3 linked regions of the Hydrogenophilus thermoluteolus genome follow. The protein of the gene in region 1 interacts with the protein of each later gene in a pairwise test. Links are inferred from orthologs where the notes say so. Each region holds a gene or a part of one and is shown in the gene's direction. Other genes may lie near its edges.

The links.
Region 2: the proteins of HPTL_RS07180 (region 1) and HPTL_RS03310 interact in binary tests that used the Escherichia coli proteins (3 or more experiments, as listed by UniProt). The link is inferred for Hydrogenophilus thermoluteolus from one-to-one orthologs.
Region 3: the proteins of HPTL_RS07180 (region 1) and glnK interact in binary tests that used the Escherichia coli proteins (3 or more experiments, as listed by UniProt). The link is inferred for Hydrogenophilus thermoluteolus from one-to-one orthologs.

What each region holds. Positions count from the first base shown.
Region 1 is NZ_AP018558.1:1,474,474-1,479,266, forward strand. The notes cover bases 823-3,931. They hold HPTL_RS07180 ([protein-PII] uridylyltransferase), read left to right. Parts: upstream 823-1,130; coding sequence 1,131-3,731; downstream 3,732-3,931. Other genes in these bases: map (type I methionyl aminopeptidase), read left to right, coding at 823-1,113; HPTL_RS07185 (DUF1640 domain-containing protein), read right to left, coding at 3,771-3,931. In the rest of the region: more of map, read left to right, coding at 283-822; more of HPTL_RS07185, read right to left, coding at 3,932-4,340; HPTL_RS07190 (TIGR00645 family protein), read right to left, coding at 4,426-4,793.
Region 2 is NZ_AP018558.1:675,866-680,416, forward strand. The notes cover bases 894-3,760. They hold HPTL_RS03310 (P-II family nitrogen regulator), read left to right. Parts: upstream 894-2,091; coding sequence 2,092-2,430; downstream 2,431-3,760. Other genes in these bases: HPTL_RS03305 (NAD+ synthase), read left to right, coding at 894-2,078; HPTL_RS03315 (Smr/MutS family protein), read right to left, coding at 2,501-3,268; trxB (thioredoxin-disulfide reductase), read right to left, coding at 3,265-3,760. In the rest of the region: ppa (inorganic diphosphatase), read left to right, coding at 1-441; more of HPTL_RS03305, read left to right, coding at 447-893; more of trxB, read right to left, coding at 3,761-4,224; HPTL_RS03325 (NADP-dependent malic enzyme), read right to left, coding at 4,234-4,551. UniProt on the Escherichia coli protein: P-II indirectly controls the transcription of the glutamine synthetase gene (glnA). P-II prevents NR-II-catalyzed conversion of NR-I to NR-I-phosphate, the transcriptional activator of GlnA. When P-II is uridylylated to P-II-UMP, these events are reversed.
Region 3 is NZ_AP018558.1:584,676-589,271, forward strand. The notes cover bases 1,004-3,915. They hold glnK (P-II family nitrogen regulator), read left to right. Parts: upstream 1,004-2,246; coding sequence 2,247-2,585; downstream 2,586-3,915. Other genes in these bases: HPTL_RS02855 (sensor domain-containing phosphodiesterase), read left to right, coding at 1,004-1,298; HPTL_RS02860 (TorF family putative porin), read left to right, coding at 1,503-2,234; HPTL_RS02870 (ammonium transporter), read left to right, coding at 2,616-3,845; rapZ (RNase adapter RapZ), read right to left, coding at 3,870-3,915. Outside these bases: HPTL_RS02850 (type 1 glutamine amidotransferase), read left to right, coding at 1-151; more of HPTL_RS02855, read left to right, coding at 138-1,003; more of rapZ, read right to left, coding at 3,916-4,596. UniProt on the Escherichia coli protein: Involved in the regulation of nitrogen metabolism. Regulates the activity of its targets by protein-protein interaction in response to the nitrogen status of the cell.

The sequences.
Region 1 (4,793 bases):
TCTATGAACTGGAGTTGCGCAAACGGCGCGAACAACAGCAAGCGCTGGAAGAGTCGAAGAGCGATATCGGCTGGGGTCATCAGATCCGCTCCTATGTGCTCGACCAATCCCGCATCAAGGATCTGCGCACCGGAGTCGAGATCGGCAACACCCAAGCGGTACTCGACGGCGACCTCGACCCGTTCATCGAAGCCGCGTTGAAGCAAGGCGTGAGCGGCACGAAACCTTCCGTCACGGAAACGGAGTAACCGAGACCCTCTCCCCCAACGGAGCGCGAACCCCATGGCCATCGACATCAAAACCCCTGAAGAGATCGAAGCGATGCGCGTCGCGTGTCGCCTTGCCTCCGAGGTGCTCGACTACATCACGCCGTTCGTCCAACCCGGCGTGACCACCGCGGAACTCGACCGCCTGTGCCACCGCTACATCGAAGAGGTGCAACAAGCGGTCGCAGCGCCGCTCAACTACCCACCGGGAAGTCCGAACCCCTTCCCCAATGCGATCTGCACCTCGGTCAATCACGTCGTCTGCCACGGGATTCCCAACGAAAAACCGCTCAAAGAGGGGGATATCGTCAACCTCGACATCACCGTACAGAAAGACGGTTGGTACGGCGACACCAGCCGGATGTTCGTCGTCGGCAACAAACCGTCGATTTTGGCGCGGCGGCTCGTCCAGGTAACCTACGAATGCCTGTGGTTGGGGATTGCGGCGGTCCGCCCTGGCGCACGGCTCGGTGACATCGGCGCGGCGATCGAACGCCACGCCCACCACCACGGCTACTCGGTGGTGCGGGAATATTGTGGCCATGGGATCGGTCGGCGCTTTCACGAAGAACCACAGGTACTCCATTACGGCAAACCGGGAACGGGCATCGAACTCGTCCCGGGAATGACGTTTACCATCGAACCGATGATCAACGCGGGCAAAGCGCCCACGTCGGTGCTCGCCGACGGTTGGACGGTGGTCACCAAAGACCGCAGCCTCTCTGCCCAATGGGAACATACGGTCCTCGTCACGGAAACCGGCGTCGAGGTACTCACCACCTCGGTAGGCTGTCCGAAACCACCCGAAATCGTCCGCGACCGTTTCGGTGACGGATTCATCGGCTAGCTTCGGACTTGTTCGCGATGTCCCCGTCGGTCTCTCCCCACTTGTCCGCGATCGCCACCCGCCTGGCCGAGGGCCGTGCGCAGCTCGCGGCACAATTCGCGGATGGAACCCTAACCCCTTTGCAATACCTCCATCGCCACGCCCGGTTGGTGGATACCACACTCGTTGCGCTCACCCGGGCTGTTCCGCTTCCCCGTGGCGCCAGCATCTTGGCGGTAGGGGGTTACGGGCGGCGCGCGCTCTACCCGATGAGCGACATCGACCTGATGCTTTTGGTCCCCGCGCCGTTGCAAGGGGCGGACGAAGCGCGCGCGCAAGCGTTCGTCGCCGCGCTGTGGGACGTCGGGCTGGAAGTCGGCATGAGTGTGCGCACCCCAATGGAAGCGCTCACCCTCGCGGGTGAAGACATCACCGTCCAGACGAACCTGCTCGAAGGACGACGGGTTGCGGGTGCCGTCTCGTTGGCCAGTGATTTCCTTGCGGCGTTGGGGCGTGCGCTCGATCCGGCCGCTTTTTACCGCGCCAAAGCAGCCGAACAGGAGCGCCGCCACAGTCGTTGGCTTTCCCCTTATACCCTGGAACCCAACGTGAAGGAGCACCCAGGTGGGCAGCGCGATTTGGATCTGCTCCTGTGGATCGCCCAAGCATTGGGGTACCGCGGACGTTGGGCGGCGCTCGCGAAAGCGGGGCTGTTGCTGCCAGAAGAGGCCCGGGAGCTCGACCGACGTCAACGCTTTCTGGCGCGGGTGCGTATCGCGCTCCACCTCCTGGCGAAACGGCGGGAAGACCGGCTGCTCTTCGACTACCAAAACGCATTGGCAACCCAATTCGGCATTCGCGCGCACGGCGAGCAGCGTCCAGCCGAACGCTTCATGCGGCAGTACTACCTGAACGCGAAGATCGTGCTGCAGCTCAACACCGTGCTCATGGCCGCGTTTTCCGAACGCCTTTTCCCCACCGAAACGGAATCGGCCGAGCCGATCGATGAATACTTCGTGCGTCGCGGCAACCGACTCGATCTGGCCCACGACGCGGTCTTTGCCGACCATCCCGAAGCGTTCCTCACGCTCTTCCTGCGCATGGCCCAACACCCCGAACTCACTGGGCTCACCGCGCGCGCCGCACGGCGGCTTTGGGCCGAGCGTGACCGCATCACCTCCGAATACCACCGTGACCCCAGCCACCAACACCTTTTTCTCGAGATTCTCAAACAGCCCCGCGGCATCGTCCATGAGACGCGGCGGATGAACCAGTTTGGAATCCTTTCGCGCTACCTACCCGCGTGGCGGCGCATCGTCTGCCAGATGCAGTACGACCTCTACCACGAGTACACGGTGGACCTCCACACCCTGATGGTGATCCGAAACCTGCGCCGTTTCACGATGGAGGAACACGCACACGAATACCCCGAAATGACTGCGCTGATGAGCGAATTCGGGGAACCCTGGCTGCTCTATCTGGCCGCGATCTTTCACGACATCGGCAAAGGGCGCGGGGGCGACCACAGCACGATCGGTGCGGAAGAGGCGCGCGCGTTTCTCAGCATTCACCCGATCGACCCCGAAGCGGTCGACCTCGTTGCCTGGCTGGTGCAAGAACACCTGACGATGAGCCGAATCGCGCAGAAAGAGGACATCACCGATCCGGAAACCATCGCGCGTTTCGCGACGCTGGTGGGCGACGAACGGCGACTGATCGCGCTCTATCTCCTCACCCACGCCGACATTCGCGGCACCAGCGCCAAAGTGTGGACTCCTTGGAAAGCGCGCCTACTTGCCGATCTCTTCCACGCCACCCGGCAATGGCTCCAGCAGCACCCGGCGAACGCGGTTGAGGCGCTTCGGCGCGGCGAACCGCTCCACGAACGGCAAGAACGCGCCCGCGCGATCCTGCGCTTTCACGGCATTCGCCCAGGCGAGGAGACCGCGTTCTGGCGCCGGGTAGGCCAAGACTATTTCCTTCGCCACCACGCCGAGACCATCGCGTGGCACACACGGGTCCTCTACTGGCGTCATCAAACCGGCAAACCGGTGGTTCGCGCCCGCCTCCTACCTGACGGCAGCGGGGTCCAGGTGATGGTTTTCGCCCCGGATGCCCCGTTCTTGTTGGCGCGGTTATTGGAGGTCTTCTACTGCTTGGATGCCGACGTCTGGGAGGCGCGGATCTACACCACGCCCGACGGCTGGGCGCTCGATACCTTCGTCCTCGACTTCCCGCCCGACCGCCCTACCCGTGAGACGCTCAACCTCTTGGAATATGAACTGAGCGCCGCGCTGGACCAACCCACCCCCACGCTCCCCGAACCGCCGCGCTGCCAACGCCGGCTCCCCCGGCTTGTCCGCCACTTCGGTTTTCCGCCGCAAGTGACGATTACCCCTGATGAAAGCGGCAAGCGGTTCGTCCTTACCGTGATCGCGCTCGATCGACCGGGGACTCTACTTGCGATCGTCACCGCGCTTGCGCATTGGGACGTTTCGATCGAGCTTGCCCGCATCCACACGGCCGGCGAACGCATCGAAGACGCGTTCGTCGTCAGCGGCCCAGGACTCGACCGTCCCGAACGGCAAAACGCGATCATCCAAGCGCTGACTCGGGTATTGGAGCGGTTGGGTGCGTAAGTAGCCCCAAACCGTTTATCGGGAAAACCCGCGCTACCGCTAACCGTGCGGCCAGAGCCGCCACAGAAGCAGCATCACCGCGCCAAATTGACTCAGCCAGAAGAGAAAACTCCACTTCAGAATCGACGAGCGGGTCTCGGCAGCGGTAATCGCCACCTGGGCCCGAACCGCCTCGATCTCTTTGGTGAGATCCGCGCGTACCTGCTCGATCTCTTTGACGAGCTTGAGTTCGGTCGCTTTGACCTCGCCCCGAACCTGCTCAATCTCCTTAGTGAATTCCGCGCGTAATTGCTCGATCTCTTTGGTGAGATCCGCGCGTACCTGCTCGATCTCCTTGGTGAGCTTGAGTTCGGTCGCCTTCACCTCACCCCGAACCGCCTCGATCTCCTTGGTGAGCTTGAGTTCGGTCGCCTTCACCTCACCCCGAACCGCCTCGATCTCCTTGGTAAGCTTCAGTTCGGTTTCGGAGAGGTGGCGAACGGTAACCAGATAGTCGAGATGGGGATAACGCGACTCCAGGAGATCAAACGCTTCAGCGATGACCCGGGCCCGCGTCTCTTCGTCTGGCGCGTGACGTAAGCGATCATAGAGGTCAAGCACTGCGCTCATGGTGCGCTCCTCACGTCTCATGTCCGTTATTCTCGCACACAATGCGCTTCTTCGACAGTACGCGTTCGGACGCTATGACGAGCTGTCAGTGACCGCTCGCCCCGCCGCGCTGGATCCGATCCATGATCGCATACAAGAGCGCGGAAAAGACGAAAACCAAGTGCAGCCCCGTTTGCCACCAAAGGACCCGGTCTTCGATGTTGTGGACGTTGAGGAACGACTTCAGGAGCTCGATCGCCGAGATCGCGACGATCGAACCGATCAGTTTGATCTTGATATCGGCAAAACCGATATGACCCATCCAGTCGGGACGATCTTCGTGGCTATGGAGATCTTCCATCTTCGAAACGAAATTTTCATAGCCACTGAAGATGATGATGAGGATCAGGTTCATCACAAGCGCCGCGTCGACGAGTGACAACACCCCGACGATCACCTCGGATGAGCTGGCAG
Region 2 (4,551 bases), 800 kb from region 1 along the record:
AAGTTCGAAATCGACAAAGATAGCGACGCGATCTTCGTCGATCGCTTCATGGGGACGTCGATGCGGTATCCCCTCAACTATGGGTATATTCCCCATACCCTCTCTGACGACGGGGATCCGGTCGATGTGCTGGTGATGACGCCGTTTCCGGTTCCGCCGGGGGTGGTGATTCGCTGCCGCCCTGTCGGGATTCTGAAGATGGAGGATGAAAGCGGGGTCGATGCGAAGGTGATCGCGGTACCGGTAAGTAAATTGACGCCGCTCTACGACGCGATCCAGTCGCTCGATGATTTTCCCAAATTGATCCTTGAGCAGGTGAAGCACTTCTTCGAGCACTACAAGGATCTCGAACCGGGCAAGTGGGTGAAGGTCACGGGCTGGGGTGGCGTCGATGAGGCGAAAGCCGAGATCTTGAACGGCGTGAAAAACGCGGCGAAGTAAGGCGCATGAGCGGTCCCTTGCGGATTGCCGTCGCCCAATGCGATCCGGTCGTCGGCGATTTCGATGCGAACGTCGACCGGATCGTCGCCGCGGCTGAGGAGGCCGCGCAACAGGGCGCACACCTGCTGGTGACGCCGGAGTTGGCGCTGAGCGGTTACCCGCCGGAAGACCATCTGCTGCTGCCCGATTTCGCGCGGGCATGCGAACGGGCTTTCGCGACGCTCTGCGCGCGGCTACCGCGTTCCCTCGATGTGCTGGTCGGTTTGCCGCGCTGGCGCGAAAAGGGGTGCGAAAACGCAGCGGCGTGGATCCATGACGGTGCGTTGCTGGGATGGTACGCGAAACACCGCTTGCCCAATTCGTCGGTGTTCGACGAACACCGTTATTTCGTCCCGGGGGACGCGCCGCTTGTCGTCACCTGCCAAGGGGTTCGGGTTGCCGTCGCGATCTGCGAAGATCTCTGGCATCCCGAGCCACTCGCGGTGGCACAGCCGTTGGGTGTCGATCTGGTGGTGGCGTTGAACGCCTCTCCGTTCCACCTGGGCAAAGAGAAAGAGCGGGAGGCAGTGGCGCGCGCACGCGCCGAATCGTGTGGTGCAGGGGTCCTCTACGTCAATAGTGTAGGGGGGCAGGACGAACTGGTGTTCGACGGCGCGTCGTTCGCAGTTGCTGCCGACGGTTCTGTTGTCTGGCGCGCCCCGCAATTCGAGACGGTAACGGCGCTCTTGACCTGGGCGTCTGGCGGTTGGCAAACGGTTCCCGATTCGGCACCCCAGCTTGATGACGAGGATGTGCTCTATCGTGCGCTGACCAGTGCCGTGCGCGACTATGTGAGCAAAAATCGCTTCCGTGGCGCGGTCATCGGTCTTTCTGGCGGGATCGATTCTGCGCTGGTTGCTTGTTTGGCGGTGGGCGCGTTGGGCGCAGAACGGGTGCGGACGGTGATGATGCCGTCGCCCTATACGGCGGCAATGAGCTTGGAGGATGCGGCGCAACTCGCTCAGAATTTGGGGGTTCGGCATGAGGTGATTCCCATCGAACCCGCGATGGCAACGTTTGGTGCGTCGCTTGCGCCGCTCTTTGCCGGTTTGCCTGCGGATACCACTGAAGAGAACGTCCAGGCACGGATTCGCGGGTTGTTGTTGATGGCCATTTCCAACAAAACCGGTTCATTGGTGCTCACCACCGGAAACAAGAGCGAAATCGCAACGGGTTACTGCACGCTCTACGGCGATATGGCTGGGGGCTTTGCGGTACTCAAAGATGTCTACAAAACGTGGGTCTATCGTCTGGCGCGCTGGATCAACCGGGAACAGGAGGTGATCCCGTCGCGGATCATCGAGCGCCCACCATCCGCCGAACTGCGTCCGAACCAGGTGGACGAGGAGCGCTTGCCGCCTTACGCGGTACTGGACGCCATATTGACACGTTTCATCGAGGAGCGGCAGTCGGTAGCGGAGATCGTTGCTGCGGGTTTTGCGCCAGAGGTGGTCGATTCCGTGTTGCAGTTGCTGTTTACCAGCGAATACAAACGGCAGCAGGCACCTTTGGGGCCGCGGGTGACTCGGTGTGCGTTCGGTCGCGACTGGCGGCACCCGGTTACGTCCCATTTTCGGCCCCGAGCGGCCCAACCGTGATAAGGAGCAAGCGATGAAGAAGGTAGAGGCGGTGATCAAGCCGTTCAAGCTCGACGAGGTGCGCGAGGCGCTCTCCGAGGTGGGGGTGAACGGTTTGACGGTGACCGAAGTCAAGGGATTCGGGCGGCAAAAGGGGCACACCGAGCTTTATCGGGGTGCCGAATATGTGGTCGATTTCTTGCCGAAGGTGAAAGTCGAGGTGGTGGTGCCCGATGAGATGGTGGAGGCGGTGGTCGACGCGATCGTCAAAGCCGCGCGGACTGGCAAAATCGGCGATGGCAAGGTCTTTGTTTCCCCGGTGGAGCAAGTGATTCGGATTCGCACCGGCGAACTCAACGAATCGGCGATTTGATCGCGCGAGGTGGTGCGGTGCTACTCGGTGGCAGTGGGCGCGAAGTGGGTTTACCCGTCACGAAGTAAGCTTACCGGTTGGCGCTGGGGGCACGCAGGAGCACCAGCAACGCGCCACTTCCCCCTTGTCGGGGAGCCGCTTCGCAAAAAGCTAGGATCTCTTCGCGCCGGGTGAGCCATTGCCGCGAGAGGTGCTTCAAAACGCTCACGCCACCGGGTGAGCCGTACCCTTTTCCGTGAATGATCCGCACGCAGCGCTCCCCAGCGCGTAACGCCTCGGCAAGGAATGCGCTCATTGCAGTGCGCGCCTCTTCGCGGGTGAGGCCATGGAGGTCGAGCTGACGCCGAATGGTCCAACGGCCCCGCCGCATCTCCGTAATCATGCGCCGGGGAACCCCTGGCCGGAGGAAGAAGGTTTCGCTGTCGTGATCGAGCCAGTCGTCGAGCGTCAACGGCGACAAGAGCTCGGTTTTGATCTGCGCTTCGTCGCGTTCGCGTTGCCGCGGGGTCGGCGGCGGAAGCGGGCGCTCGAGCGTGACGCGATCTTGCGGCGGCAACGGCGCGACGCCGGTTTCGCGTAACCAGCGCTGCCACAGCCGGGCTTCAGCGGGCGAAAGCGCTGGGGATGGGGTTTGATCGGGCGCGGCCGTCGCTGCAGAATCCGCAGGGGAATTTTTGGCTTGTTGTGCTTGCGTGTTTTTGGTCGCTGCACGCGCGATCGCCGCTTGGGCCTTTTGGCGCCAGTAGCGGCGACGATCGGCGGGGGGCAGCGTGCCCGCTTCGACGAGCTGCTTCAGTTGATCCCGCCAATCACGCTTCGGTGGGGTCGCTCTGCTCATTTCCCAGTGGCGAGTGCGTCCAGGTACCGTTCGGCGTCGAGCGCGGCCATGCAACCAGTCCCCGCGCTGGTGATCGCTTGCCGGTAGACGTGGTCTTGAACGTCCCCAGCGGCAAAAACTCCTTCGATGCTGGTTGCGGTGGCATTCCCGTCACGACCGCCGCGCGTGACGATATAGCCATTTTCCATTTCGAGCTGCCCTTCGAAGAGCTGCGTGTTGGGTTGGTGGCCGATCGCCACGAAGACACCGTGGACGGCGAGTTCCTGCGTAGCGCCGCTGTCGCGGTGTTTGACACGGATTCCTGTGACTCCGGTGTCGTCGCCCAAGATTTCGTCGACGACATGGTTGAGCACCAATTCCACTTTTCCTTCGTCGACCCGTTTCATCAAGCGGTCGACGAGGATCTTTTCCGCTCGGAACTGGTCGCGTCGGTGGATCAAATAGACTTTGTTCGCAATATTGGCGAGGTAGAGCGCTTCTTCCACTGCGGTGTTGCCGCCGCCGATCACGCAGACGTCTTGCCCTTTGTAGAAGAAGCCGTCACAGGTGGCGCACGCGGAGACCCCGCGGCCTTTGAACGCTTCTTCCGAAGGCAGCCCCAGGTATTTCGCCGAGGCACCGGTGGCGATGATCAGCGCGTCACAGGTGTATGCACCGGCGTCACCAACGAGCCGGAACGGGCGTTCGGTGAGCACGGCGGTGTGGATGTGGTCGAAGACGATTTCGGTACCGAAGCGCCGAGCGTGCGCTTCGAAACGGGCCATCAGTTCCGGCCCTTGCACCCCGTCTGGGTCTGCGGGCCAGTTTTCGACGTCCGTGGTGGTCATCAGTTGTCCGCCCTGTTCGAGACCGGTGATCAACATCGGTTCGAGATTGGCGCGCGCGGCATAGATCGCTGCGGTGTATCCAGCGGGTCCCGATCCAAGGATGATCAAACGGCGGTGTTGTGCAGACATGGCGTACTCCTATTCGGTTGTGGTGAAGGGGATTTCGCTCATCGGCGGAGTGGGTTCGACGGCACGCGGCCCGACGTTCGCTTCGGCAACGGTGAGCGCCGTCATATTGACGATGCGCCGCACCGTCGAGGTGGCAGTAAGGATATGGACCGGCTTAAGCACCCCGAGCAACATCGGTCCGATTGCGATGCCGTTCCCAGCAGCGGTCTTGAGGAGATTGTACGCGATATTCGCGGCATCGATGTTGGGCAGCACCAAAAGGTTGGCTTCGCCGGTGAGTGTGGAGCGCGGCATGAGTTCCGCGCGCATCGTGGGGTCGAGTGCCAG
Region 3 (4,596 bases), 890 kb from region 1 along the record:
TTGGGCGAAAGAGGGAGTTGGGGCAAGCGCATCGGTGCAGACGCCCGAGGCGATCGTCGCGGCGATCCCCGACCATTTACCGCAGCTCACCGAGACGGCGATGCGGCTTTACCGGGAATGGTGGCGGGGGGTGTCCGATGTCCGCGCATGAGATGACACTCACCAGTGTCGCGCAACCGATTTGGAGTGTGCCCCACGGTCGCGTGGTGGGGTGGGAGGCGCTGCTACGTGTGCAGGACGGAACGCGTGTCGTTTCCCCGTCCATCTATCTTGCCGCGGAGGGAGACGACGAAGCGGCATGGGCGCGGGAACGGGCGGCCCGCTTACGTCATCTTGGGGTCTGGTCGCGGTTGCGCTTCGAGGCAACTTGGCTCTTTCTCAACGTCTCACCACATGCGATCCGGCACGACGTGGTCGATCCGGACCACTTCGCAGCCCTGCTACGCCAACTGGCGATTCCGCCCGAAACGCTGGTTCTCGAACTGTTGGAAGCGGCGATCGCCGATCTGACCGTGGTGCAGCAGGCAGTCGCTCAGTATCATGCGTTGGGGTGTCTGGTTGCGCTCGACGATTTCGGCGCGGGCGACTCGAATCTCGAACGTTTGTTCGTGCTCGAACCCGATATCGTTAAGATCGACCGTTCCCTCTTCGTCCGGGCAGGGGAGCGACGGTCCCTGCAACGGAGTTTGCGCCATCTCGTCGGTTTCATCCATGCAGCAGGGGCGTTGGCGCTGGCCGAGGGGGTGGAGCACTCCGACGAAGCGCAACGTGCGCTCGATGCGGGCGTCGATTTGGTGCAAGGGTATCGCTATGGGGTTCCGGCGCCGTGGGAACATTGGCTGTGCGAAGGCGCTGCGCGCGAACAGGAGTGGCTGCTCAGCGACCGGGACCGCCTGCCCGATCCGGTCGTGCCCCCCTCCCTTTTCGATTGGTTTGCCGAGATTGTGACGCGGTGGGCGAGGGGCGAACCGCTGGGGGCTTGGGTGTGTCACTCGGCGCCAGAGCCGCTCTTGCGCCTTTATTGCCTCAATCGGCACGGGATGCAGCTTGGAGCGACGATCCATTGCCGCTGGCGGCGACCGCTGGATCCTGTGCGCTACGCTCCGCTTGAAGCGGGTGAAGGGGCGTCGTGGGCGCATCGCAGCTATTTTCGCAGCGCGATCGCGCGACCGGGTCAAATCGTTGCTTCCGAACCCTATCTGGCGTTGCCCGACCGGGATTGGGAGGTGACACTGGCCTGTGCCCGCCGTGATGGCAGCGCCGTGTTGTGTGCCGACGTCGCGGTTGATGAGTCCTAACGCGTGTGTTGGTGCAGTGTGTGCATTTTTTTGGCGCACGGATTCTCGTCATGCACCGTTTTGGTGCAATGGTGCATCGCAATAAAACGGTGCGCTTCAATGGCGCGCACTCTGTGGCGAAATTCGTTGATTTCTCATCATTTTTTTCTTTGGCACGCCACTTGCTCACCTAAGGTTGCGATTGGTGCAACTGAGGAGAAAACCATGAAAGCGAAGGCTTTGGTTCTGGGATGCGGTGCCGTCGCGGTGGCCGCAGCGCTGTTTTCCCATGGTGCGGCGGCGCAAAGCGCGGTCACCGGCAATGTGGCGTTGGTGAGCGATTACGTCTACCGTGGCTTTTCGCAGACCAACGAGAAAGTGGCGTTGCAAGCCGGCGTCGATTGGACGGGTGCCGACGGTTGGTACGTTGGTCTTTGGGGATCGAACGTTTCCTGGCTCTCTGATGCGGCGCCGGGCAGTTCCAACAGCGTCGAGCTCGATCTCTACGGCGGCAAGCGCTGGTCGATGGGGGACCTTGCTTTCGACGTCGGCCTGCTCCAGTACTACTACCCGGGAAGTTACTCGGTGGCGTGGAAAGCAGCCTCTGGGCTCAAGACGCCTCATACCACCGAGGTCTATGGGGCAATGGGATACGGCCCGGCGACCTTCAAAATCTCTTATGCGCTCACCGATCTCTTCGGCGCGCCCAATTCCGACGGCAGTCAATATTACGACCTCACCGTGGCGCCTGAGGTAATGCCTGGCGTGAAATTGTTGGCCCACGTCGGACGGCAGGTGGTTCGCGGCACCGGCAACGCCGACTACACCGACTGGAAGGTAGGGGTGAGTGCCAGCTACGGCGGATTCGATTGGGGGCTTTATTACGTCGACACCAACGTCAGCGGTTCGAAACTTGCCGATTCGCGCGTGGTGTTCAGTGTTGGCAAAACTTTTTGAGAGGAGCGGATCATGAAAATGGTCAGCGCGATCATCAAGCCGTTCAAGCTCGACGAAGTGCGTGAAGCGTTGAACGAGGCGGGCATTACCGGACTGACGGTCACCGAAGTGAAGGGGTTCGGTCGGCAAAAAGGGCATACCGAGCTCTACCGCGGCGCCGAGTACGTGGTCGATTTCTTGCCCAAGGTCCGGGTGGATGTCGCAGTTATGGACGAGCAGCTCGATCAGGTGGTCGATGCGATCGTCCAGGCGGCGCGAACGGGAAAGGTGGGCGACGGCAAGATTTTCGTCATGCCGCTCGAGCAGGTCGTTCGGATTCGTACGGGCGAGACCGACGCCTCAGCATTGTGAGGAATGGATAGGAGCGAAACGATGGAAATGGTGAACAAAGGGGATGTGGCGTGGATGCTCACGTCGACGCTTCTGGTGTTGATGATGGTGATGCCTGGGCTCGCACTCTTTTATGGCGGGATGGTGCGGGCGAAAAATGTCCTTTCGGTGCTGATGCAGGTGATGACCACCTTTGCCCTTGCAGTGGTGCTGTGGGCCATTTATGGCTATTCGCTCGCTTTCACCGAAGGTAACCCGTATTTTGGGTCGTTCGCGAAACTCTTTTTGAGCGGCGTTACGCTCGAAAGCCTAGCGGATACCTTCAGCGAGGGGGTGAAGCTGCCGGAGATGGCCTTCATCGCGTTTCAAGGAACGTTCGCGGGCATTACCGCGGCGCTGATCGTCGGCGGGTTTGCGGAACGGATGCGTTTTTCCGCGGTGCTCGTCTTCACGGCGATCTGGCTTACTTTTGCCTATCTGCCGATCGCCCACATGGTGTGGGGACCAGGTGGTTGGTTGCTGGGCGACGGTGCGCTCGATTTCGCGGGGGGTACGGTCGTGCATATCAACGCGGGGATCGCCGGTTTGGTCGGCGCGTATCTCGTGGGTAAGCGCATTGGGTATGGCCGTGAGGCGCTGACGCCCCACTCTTTGCCCCTGACGATGGTCGGCGCTTCGCTGCTTTGGGTGGGTTGGTTCGGGTTCAACGCTGGTTCGGCGCTGGAGGCGAACAGCACCGCAGCGCTCGCGTTCCTGAACACCCTGTTTGCAACCGCAGCGGCAATTCTCCTCTGGTTGGCGGGTGAGGCGCTCCTCAAGGGGAAACCCTCGATGTTGGGCGGCGCTTCGGGCGCGGTGGCTGGGTTGGTGGCGATCACACCCGCGGCGGGCACCGTTGGCCCGATGGGCGCACTCGTCATCGGTGCGACAGCCGGCGTGGTGGGGCTCTGGGGCGTCAACCAGCTGAAGCGGTGGTTGGGTGTTGACGACGCGCTGGACGTCTTCGGTGTGCATGGGGTTTGTGGGATCGTCGGTGCATTACTCACAGGGGTGTTTACCGCACCGTCGCTGGGTGGTACCGGTAGCGCCGATTTTTCGATTGCGTCGCAACTCGTAATCCAGGCCAAAGGGGTAATCGTCACATTGGTTTGGTCCGGCGTGGTCTCGTTCGTTGCGTACAAAATCGCGGCGGCGCTTACGGGTGGTTTGCGCGTCGCGGAAGAAGAGGAGCGCGAAGGGCTCGATATCGTGGCGCACGGGGAAAGCGGCTACCGCTTCTGATTCCTCCTCTGCAGCGAGCAGAGTTCATTCTCGTTGCGTTTGCCCCTTGCGGGATTCCCCGCAAGGGGCTTTTTCGTGGAGCGCACGGTGGCGGACCAGTACCCGTGCCGATGGGATGAACCGGGCGGCCAAGCGTTCGACGAGGTAAACCGAGCGGTGTTGTCCCCCGGTGCACCCGATCGCGACGGTGAGATAGCTGCGCTGTTCTGCGGTGTAATGGGGAAGCCAGCGGGTGATGAAATCCGCAATATCCGCTTCCATCCGGGTGACCAAAGGCTGCGCGGCAAGAAACGCCTGAACCGGTGCATCGCACCCCGTGAGCGGGCGCAGTGTCGGATCGTAATAGGGGTTGGGGAGACAGCGGGCGTCGAAGAGCAGATCGGCGTCGAGCGGCACGCCTTGTTTGAACGCGAACGATTCGAAGGTAAGGGTGATCGGCGCGCGCGGGGCGCCGTCGGGGAGTAGCCATTCCCGCAGATATCGGCGCAACTGTTGCGCGGAGAGGTGACTGGTGTCGAGGCGTTGGGCGGCTTGCGCGATGGGTTCCAGACGATGCCGTTCGCGTGCGATCGCTTCTTCGACGGTCATCGTGCCCGTGGCGAGCGGATGGGCACGGCGGGTTTCCGAAAAGCGGGCAAGCAACACGTCGTCGCGTGCGTCGAGAAAGAGCGCGTCTGGGGCGATACCGGTGCGCTGCGTCAGTTCGGCGAGCGCTTCGGGGAGCGCGTCGAGGTTGCCGCTCCGGATGTCG